2 regions of the Lactobacillus sp. ESL0233 genome follow, and region 1 is predicted to be linked to the other one. Evidence: predicted binding sites of a transcription regulator. Region 1 holds the regulator's gene; the other holds the start of a gene.
What was found. The regulator NrdR, encoded in region 1, represses ribonucleotide reductase genes. The targets are predictions, from matches to a motif close to ACACNATATATNGTGT.

Region 1 (4,649 bases):
AATATTAATTCACCGAAGCAATTAGGTCACATTTTATTTGAAAAGTTGGGGTTGCCTGCTATTAAAAAAACAAAAACCGGTTATTCAACTTCAGTTGATGTTTTAACACAATTGCAAGATCAAAGTCCCATTATTGCTGATATTTTAACTTATCGGCAAACTGCCAAAATTCAGTCAACCTATGTTAATGGGTTACTTGATGTAATTAAGCATGATGGACGAGTTCATACGCGCTATCTACAGACTTTAACAGCAACTGGGCGTTTATCCTCTGTTGATCCGAATTTACAAAATATTCCTACTCGGACACAGGAAGGTAAGCAGATTAGAAAAGCCTTTGTACCAAGTGATCCAGCTGGTTACATTTTTTCTTGCGATTATTCTCAAATAGAATTACGGATTTTAGCTCAAGTTTCTGGTGATGAGCAAATGCAAGAAGCTTTTAGAACTGGCTATGATATTCATGCGCATACTGCTATGAAAATTTTCAAATTGAAATCTCCAGCAGAAGTAACCCCATTAATGAGGCGTAGAGCCAAAGCAGTTAATTTTGGTATTGTTTATGGCATTTCAGATTATGGCCTATCCAAAAATTTGAATATCAGTCGTAAGCAAGCTCAAGAATTTATCGATAATTACTTTGAACAATACCCCCAAATTAAAGAATATATGGATAAAGCGGTTCAAATAGCTCGTGAAAAGGGTTATGCTGAAACTATTATGCATCGCCGGCGTTATTTACCAGATATTCACGCTAAAAACTTTAATATTCGATCATTTGCTGAACGTACTGCAATTAATTCGCCAATTCAAGGATCTGCAGCAGATATTATTAAAATTGCGATGATTAATATGCAACGCAAGTTAGATGAACTTCATTTAAAAACAAAAATGGTTGTTCAAGTTCATGATGAATTGATTTTTGATGTTCCTAAAGATGAGTTAGCAACTATCAAAGAGATTGTTCCTGCAGTGATGCAATCAGCAGTACATTTAGATATTCCATTGGTTGCTGATTCAGGCTATGGTCATGATTGGTTTGATGCAAAGTAAGGAGATAGATCAATGCCAGAAATGCCAGAAGTAGAAACAGTTCGCCGAACTCTTCTTCCTTTGGTTAAAGGAAAAACGATTCAAGCAGTTACGGTGTGGTATCCCAAAATTATTGCTAGTGATTCTGAGCAATTTATTCAGCAATTAGTAGGTAAGAAAATCGAAACGATAGATCGTTATGCAAAATATTTACTAATTCGTTTAAGTGGTCAATTAACTATTGTTTCTCATTTGCGGATGGAAGGTAAATATCATTTAGTAGAGGTTAATACACCTAAAGATAAGCACGATCATGTTCAAATAGCTTTTACAGACAAAACAGCATTACGCTATAATGATGTCCGTAAATTTGGACGCATGCAATTGGTTAAGACTGGTACAGAAAAGGAAGTAACTGGTATTAGTAAATTGGGCTGCGAACCTAATTCATCTGAATTTACTACACAGTACTTGATGAATGCACTTAGTCGCAAAAAAAAGAATATAAAAAATGTACTGCTTGACCAAACAATTGTTGCTGGACTTGGTAATATTTACGTTGATGAAGTATTGTGGCAAACAAAAATTCACCCACTAAGTTTAGCCAATCAAATTCCGCAGTTTCAAGGACATCAATTGCACGATAATATTAATGAACTAATTGACTTGGCCATAAAAAAGCACGGCACAACCATACATACTTATCTTGATGCAAACGGTGATACGGGCGATTTTCAAAAATTACTGAAGGTATATGGACATAAAGGTGAGCCTTGCTCACGTTGTGGGGTTTTATTAGAAAAAATCAAGGTATCAGGACGTGGTACTACATTTTGTCCCAATTGTCAGGTGATTTATAAGTGACTATCGTGATAGGCTTAACTGGTGGAATTGCTAGCGGGAAGAGTACGGCAGATGCATTCTTTCGTAAAAAGAAGATACCAGTCATTGATAGTGACAGAATTGCTCATGAGATTTTAAATATAGATTATGCAGGCTATAAAGTTGTAGTGACAGAATTTGGATGTAATATTTTAAATTCAGATAAATCAATTAATCGTGCAAAACTTGGGCAAATAGTTTTTAATGATAAGCAGCAATTGAAAAGGCTGAATGCTATTACACATCCATTGATTTTAAAAGAAATTCAGGCTAAAATTACTCGATATAAAAAGGTAGGTGAGCTGATTGTTGTTCTTGATGCACCACTACTTTTTGAATCTAAAGCTCGAAATTTATGTGATTGTAGTATTTTAATTGCTTTACCAGAAAGTGAACAAATCAAGCGTTTAATGGTACGAGACAATTTAACTGAAAAAGATGCGATAGCTCGAATTAATAGCCAGATGTCGTTAGCCCAAAAAGCAAAGTTGGCTGATTATGTAATTTTAAATACCAGTACAATAAAAGTTTTAGAAACTAAATTAGATAAATTGATTAGTAAAATAATTAAGGAGTCAGAGTATGGAATGTCCTAATTGTCGACAAAATGCATCTCGTGTCATTGATTCACGACCTAGTGATGAAAATAGATCAATAAGACGGCGAAGAGAATGTGAAAATTGTGGTTTTCGGTTTACTACTTTTGAACGAATTGAGACAACACCTTTATTAGTAATTAAAAATGATGGTACACGGGAACCATTTAACCGCAAAAAAATACTTCATGGTGTAATGGCTGCTGGACAAAAACGCCCCATTACTAGTTCTCAATTTGAACAACTAGTTGATCATGTAGAAAATAAAATTAGACAACAAGGAATTAGTGAGATTTCATCTAAAAAAATTGGAAAATTGGTTATGGATGAATTAGCTGAATTAGATGATGTTGCCTATATTCGGTTTGCATCAATTTATCGTGAATTTAAGGATATGTCTAGTTTTATGAAGACAATGGAAGATATGATGGCAAAAAGAGAGAAGGGTAATTAGTCATGTTTATGACACCCAATCCTAAACAGCCTTTTTTAATTATTAATCGGGTAGAAATTTCTGTAACTGCACTACGCATTCTGGTTAAGTTATATCAACCATTAATTGGCGCGTTAGCGCTAGCTTTATATCTAAGCTTAAATGAGGATTACTATCCACAAATGATTCTGTCAGATGCACATGGACTGTATAGTCTACAAGAACAACTAGATTGCGACCTTAAAAGCTTGTTTAGCGCATTACATAAGTTGGAAGCTGTCGGATTAGTTCAAACAAAATTACTCGATAATAAGATTATGGGTCAAGTTTTAACTTTTCGTTTGGCAGAAGTGCCCAGTAGTAGTGAATTTTTTGCCACAACATTATTAGCTAGTTTATTAAAAGAAAAAGTTGGTGTTACAGTTTTTCAAAAGCTAAGTAGTGATTTTGCACATGAGAATAAGCAAAATAAAAATACTGTGACCGGATTGGCCAATGCACAAGATATATCCGCTTCATTTATGGATGTTTTTAGTTTGCCAAAAGCAGAGGCAATCGATCCTTCACCAGAAGTCAAACAAGCAGTGCGTGAAAACCAGGTTGATCAAAATCAACAAGCAAGTATCAATCAACAAGACAGTATTGATTGGGATTTTATGAAACAGCAATTTGAAATATATCAAATCCCAAATAGTGAAATTGATAAAAATCGTGAAGCAATTCGCGGTCTAATGCGGACATATGGTCTAGCCGAACAAGAATTTGTTGATGAAACTTTATCTTGTTTGCACGGTGAATATCAATTGAACATGCCATTAATTAAGCGAACGATTGCAAACACCATTCATGGCACAGATACACAGCAACAGAATCAAAAACGGACAATTCAAGTAAATTCAACTTTTAATGATAAGCAATTCAGTAAAAAAGAACAGGAAATTTTGCAATTAGCACATGAAAAAACTCCGGCGCAATTTATCTATTACTTAAAAAATGAGAGTCATGATTTTGTTGATGCAAATGAGTATCAATTACTTGATAATTTATATAACCAGAAAGGTATCTCAGCAGACTTGCTTAATATATTAACGTATATTTGTCTGCAAAGTAGCCCTAAGCTTTCTTATAATTTAACTAATACAATTTTACATGATTGGTTGCAACATGGGGTCCATTCAGGAGAACAAGCTTTAGAATATATTGCTAAAAGAAAACAGGCTAAACAAAAGAATAAAGTTAGTCATTATCGTAACTATAGTAAAAAATCAGTAGAAAAGGGTACCGATTGGAGTAGACATCAGGCAAAGGATGAAACTGATGTTTCAGTAGATGATTTAAAGAACTTCTTTAAGAATTTTGAAAGTGAAAATGGTATGAAGTAGGTAAAAAATGCGTGCAATAAATCAGCTAATAATTAACAATAATTCAAAACTAACTAAGAAAAATAATTTTGACGAGATTCGCAAGCAAATTTTAGCTGATCCTAAAATTCAAAAATTTATTAATAATTACCAAGATAAAATAACGGATGAAATGATTAATGCGAGCCTTTCTAGTTTATACGAATTTTATATCTCGCAACATCATAAAGATCCGGTGATTGTTGGCTATCGTCCAGAATTGATGTTAAGTAGCAATGCAATTACACTTAAGTATGTTCCTGAAGAAAGCAAATTAGCTCAAGATAGAGATCATAGTATCAAAAA
Region 2 (4,649 bases), on a different contig from region 1:
GATGAATTATATGCACAAGCAGATGTCATCTCACTTCATGTACCTGACGTTCCAGAAAATATCCATATGATTAACGATGATTCTATTCAAAAGATGAAAGATGATGTTGTTATCATTAATGTATCTCGTGGTCCTTTAGTTGACACCGATGCTATCGTGCGTGGATTAGATTCTGGTAAAATTTTCGGTTTTGCAATGGATACTTACGAAGGTGAAGTTGGTATTTTCAATAGTGATTTTACCAATAAAGAATTACCTGACAAGCGTCTTGCCGACTTGATTAACCGACCAAATGTTTTGGTAACCCCACACACTGCTTTTTACACTACTCATGCTGTTCGCAATATGGTTATTAATGCTTTTGATAACAACTTAAAATTAATTAAGGGTGAACCAGCTGATACACCAGTTGATTTAAATAAAGAATTTTAATTTCACAAATTAATTTATTCTACTTAAACACATGCTATGACTTTACAAAAAGCACCGATATAAATCGGTGCTTTTTGCATTTATTTTTTATTATTTATCATACCCATTAATTAGCTGAAACGTTAGTTGCCTGGATTAAAGCACTCCGGAAACCTAATTCTTCTAACTTATTAACTCCTTTTATGGTTGAACCACCTGGCGTTGTTACTTCATTTTTTAATTCTTCTGGTAATTTTTTTGTATCAAGAGCTAATTGAGCTGTGCCAATTAGCATTTTTTCAATTATTTCATAGGAATCAGTCCGCTTAACACCATTTTCTACCGCAGCATCGCTTAGAGCTTGGATTAATAAATCAACATAAGCTGGTGTACATCCAGCAATTGTGCCATAAATTCCTAACTTATTTTCAGGAACAACATAGACATCACCCATGCAAGTAAAAATATTTTTTGTTATTTCGATTACTTCTTGTTTTTCCTCAGAAAGAAAACTAATTACTGTGATACCCCGACCAATTTTAACTGGTGTGTTAGGAACAACTTTGACAAAGGTTGCATCTGCTGAAATCAGTTGCTTAACCTTTTTTAAATCGCCACCACCAGTTGAAATAATTATGCCATGATAAACCTGTCCTAGTTTTATAAAAATATTATCAATTGTTGAACCACCTACTGCTACAATTACTGCTTCACAGGGTTCAAATTCATTATACGTATCTACTAACTGTAAACCATATCTAGTTGCAAGCTTTTGTGCAGATGCGTGCCCACCGTCATAAATATAAATATCCTCACTAGCAGTTTTAGCTTGTAGTAGTCCCTGAACGATAGCAGTACCAATTTTACCAGTTCCAATAAATCCAATTTTCATTTCAATCACCTTTAATTGTTTAAAGAGTAGCAACAGCAATTAACACCAATTTTCTTAAAAATCAGCAAATCACTATCACATTAATAACACTTTACTTTATTATACCGAAATCATTAATTAACTAAGCATCTAGCAACTTAATATAATTTATAAATCATTTTTAAGTAACTTAACGAATTGGGGATAATTTTTTACTTCATACAGGGGATGCAAATCCATATTATTTTTTCGGTGCCGATGGTTATACCAAATACTATTAAAGCCATAATTTTCTGCACCTAAAATATCTGACTGCAAACCATCACCAAAAAAAATTGTTTCAGCAGGTCCGATTGAAGATAAATTAAAAAAATAATCAAAAATACGTTTGTCTGGCTTAGCAAAACCAGCTGCTTGAGAAGTAACAATTAAGGAAAAATAATTTTTTATTCCTGCCAATGCAAGTCGATGTTCTTGCATAAAGCTTTCGCCATTACTCAGAACCGCTAACTGGTAACCTTTTTTTTGAGCAAATCTAAGTGTATCTATAACACCTGGCAACAACTGATGAGATTCACTAAAATAACTGCGGTACTCTTGCATAATTACTAGACCATCAACATTAATTTGTAGGTTATCTTTGAGAAAGTTACGAAAAACCATTTCACTGAGCTGGTCATAGGTGATCTTTCCTTGTTCTAACTGACGCCAAAGACCTTGATTGTAACTGTTATAACGCTGTTGCAACGCCGTAGTTAATTTCCAATGATGGGTATTAAAAAGACTCCGTAAAGCATAATGTTCTGTAGCAGCAAAATCAATTAAAGTATCATCAACATCAAAAATTATTTGTCTAAATCGCAAATAAATCTCTCCTTATTGCTATTAATATATAAGTTAATAAACTTAAAAATTAATCTTTTTACTATCTATTTTATTAAAATTACCGAACAAAGTCATTTAACATGTTTAATCCAATAATATGTTAACAAACTTCAAGTTAGCTTAACTTTATTAAATCGCCTCAGCATAGTTAGTTGATTTAAAAGATTATTTTTTGTAGTTTTTCTTTATCACTTCAAGTCATTAGGTAAGCACAATTTTTAATTTATTGTGCTTTTTTCTTTGCTATTTGTTTTTAAAACTTAGTATTTCTTACTCGCACATAAAAGACTGGCATTATTTTTTATTTGCCAATTTTTTATTGCATACACAACATGTTGTGGTATCATTTTTTATATAGCCATACATGATGTAGTTGTGAAACAAAATTTATATCTAGGAGTCATTTTTATTATGAAAAATTCAACCATAACTTTAAGTCAAGCCTATATTGACCGAGTGAAACAAAATATTACCCCTCATTGGGGCGAATTAGGCTGGGTTACTTACAAACGGACTTATGCCCGGTGGTTACCAGAAAAAAATCGTTCTGAAAATTGGGATGAAACCGTTAAAAGAGTTGTAGAAGGTAATATCAATCTTGATCCCCGCTTAAAGGACTCACCTTCAGATAAATTATTTAATGAGTTAACCACTGAAGCGCAAGAACTATTCAAAATGATTTATGGCCTTGCTGCTACTCCATCGGGTCGTAATCTTTGGGTTTCTGGTACCGACTATCAAAAACGCAATGGCGATTCCTTAAATAACTGTTGGTTTATTGCTATTCGTCCCCAAGCTTATGGGGCCAGCCATATTTTGCCCGATTATTTAAAAAAAGAACATGTAGCAGTTTCAATGCCCTTTTCTTTTCTATTTGATCAACTAATGAAAGGGGGTGGTGTGGGATTCTCAGTTACTCAAGATAACATAAAAAAAATACCCCAAGTCGACAATAACATTGATTTAACAATTATTATTGATCAAGATAGTGATTCTTATACTGATACAATTAAACTTGGTGCAATTGACAAAAAAAGTTGGGCTAAACAAAATAGCACTCCAAATGACTGCATCTATTTTGAAGTGCCCGACACACGAGAGGGCTGGGTCTTAGCCAATGCCAGATTAATAGATATGCATTTTCATCAAACAAATCTTGAGCACAAGACTAAATTAGTTATTGATATCAGTAATATTCGTCCTTATGGAACAAAAATCAATGGTTTTGGTGGTACAGCTTCTGGGCCAATGCCGTTAGTTGAAATGCTTTTCGACATTAACAAAATCATCAATACATGTTCAAACCGCAAAATCAGTTCAGTTGATGCAACAGATATTTGTAACTTAATCGGCAAAACTGTTGTTGCTGGTAACGTTAGACGATCAGCTGAGTTAGCATTAGGTTCTAATACAGACCAAGCATTTATCACTATGAAACAAGACCAAGATAAGCTCTATCACCATCGTTGGGCATCAAATAATAGTGTAGCAATTGACGCTGCGTTTACCAATTACGAACCGATTGCCAACGGTATTAAAGAAAATGGCGAACCAGGCATTGTGAATTTGGACTTATCTCAAAACTATGGTCGCATTATAGATGGATACCAAAAAGACGTTGATGGTGCAGTAGAAGGAACCAATCCTTGTGGTGAAATTTCTCTTGCTAATGGTGAGCCTTGTAATTTATTTGAAGTTTTTCCTTACATTGCTGAACAACAAAATTGGAATTTAAAAGATGTGTTTAGATTAGCCACCCGCTATACCAAACGTGTTACATTCAGTACTTATGATTGGGCCATATCCCGGGAAATAATTTATAAAAATCGTCGTATTGGCGTATCTATGTCAGGCATTCAAGATTGGTTATTGAATGATTTGGGGCACCGTGTTGTCACTGGTTTTAAAGAAGAAATTGATCACGAAACTGGAGCTAAAATTCAAGTACCGATTTATGATCCGAAAGGAATTGAAATGGTTTCTAACGCCTATCAAGCGGTTGTGGATGCAGACAATGAATACAGCCAAGCTTTAGGATGTAATCCTTCAATTAAACACACTACAGTTAAACCATCAGGAACGGTAGCAAAACTTGCTGGTGCCTCTGAAGGTATGCACTTTCACTATGCAGGCTACTTAATTCAACGAATTCGTTTCCAAGCGTCTGACCCGCTTCTTAAAGCCCTCGCTAAATGTGGTTATTATTCAGAACCAGATGTTTACACACCAAATACAGTTTGTGTTGAATTCCCACTACGAGCTGCACATGCAGATAGTGAAAATTTTGCCTCTGCTGGCACGGTTTCAATTGCTGAACAATTCGCAACACAAGCTTTCTTACAAACATATTGGTCCGATAATGCTGTAAGCTGCACCATTACCTTCCAAAATGATGAAGGTAAGCAAATTACATCTTTATTCAACCAGTACCGCCATATTATTAAATCAACCTCTCTTTTGCCCTACTATGGTGGTTCATTGA

Region 2: nrdJ (ribonucleoside-triphosphate reductase, adenosylcobalamin-dependent) is a predicted target of NrdR. The motif match lies at 2,493-2,508, and genes of this name have one in related genera.

What each region holds. Positions count from the first base shown of each region.
Region 1 is NZ_REHH01000007.1:525,963-530,611, reverse strand. Features, by position in the region: gene polA (DNA polymerase I) at 1-1,053, shown strand, start outside; gene mutM (DNA-formamidopyrimidine glycosylase) at 1,066-1,896, shown strand; gene coaE (dephospho-CoA kinase) at 1,893-2,510, shown strand; gene nrdR (transcriptional regulator NrdR) at 2,497-2,964, shown strand; gene F5ESL0233_RS05715 (DnaD domain protein) at 2,967-4,325, shown strand; gene dnaI (primosomal protein DnaI) at 4,333-4,649, shown strand, end outside.
Region 2 is NZ_REHH01000002.1:14,304-18,952, reverse strand. Features, by position in the region: gene F5ESL0233_RS00305 (D-2-hydroxyacid dehydrogenase) at 1-432, shown strand, start outside; gene F5ESL0233_RS00300 (pyrroline-5-carboxylate reductase) at 539-1,303, opposite strand; gene F5ESL0233_RS00295 (YjjG family noncanonical pyrimidine nucleotidase) at 1,451-2,146, opposite strand; gene nrdJ (ribonucleoside-triphosphate reductase, adenosylcobalamin-dependent) at 2,579-4,649, shown strand, end outside.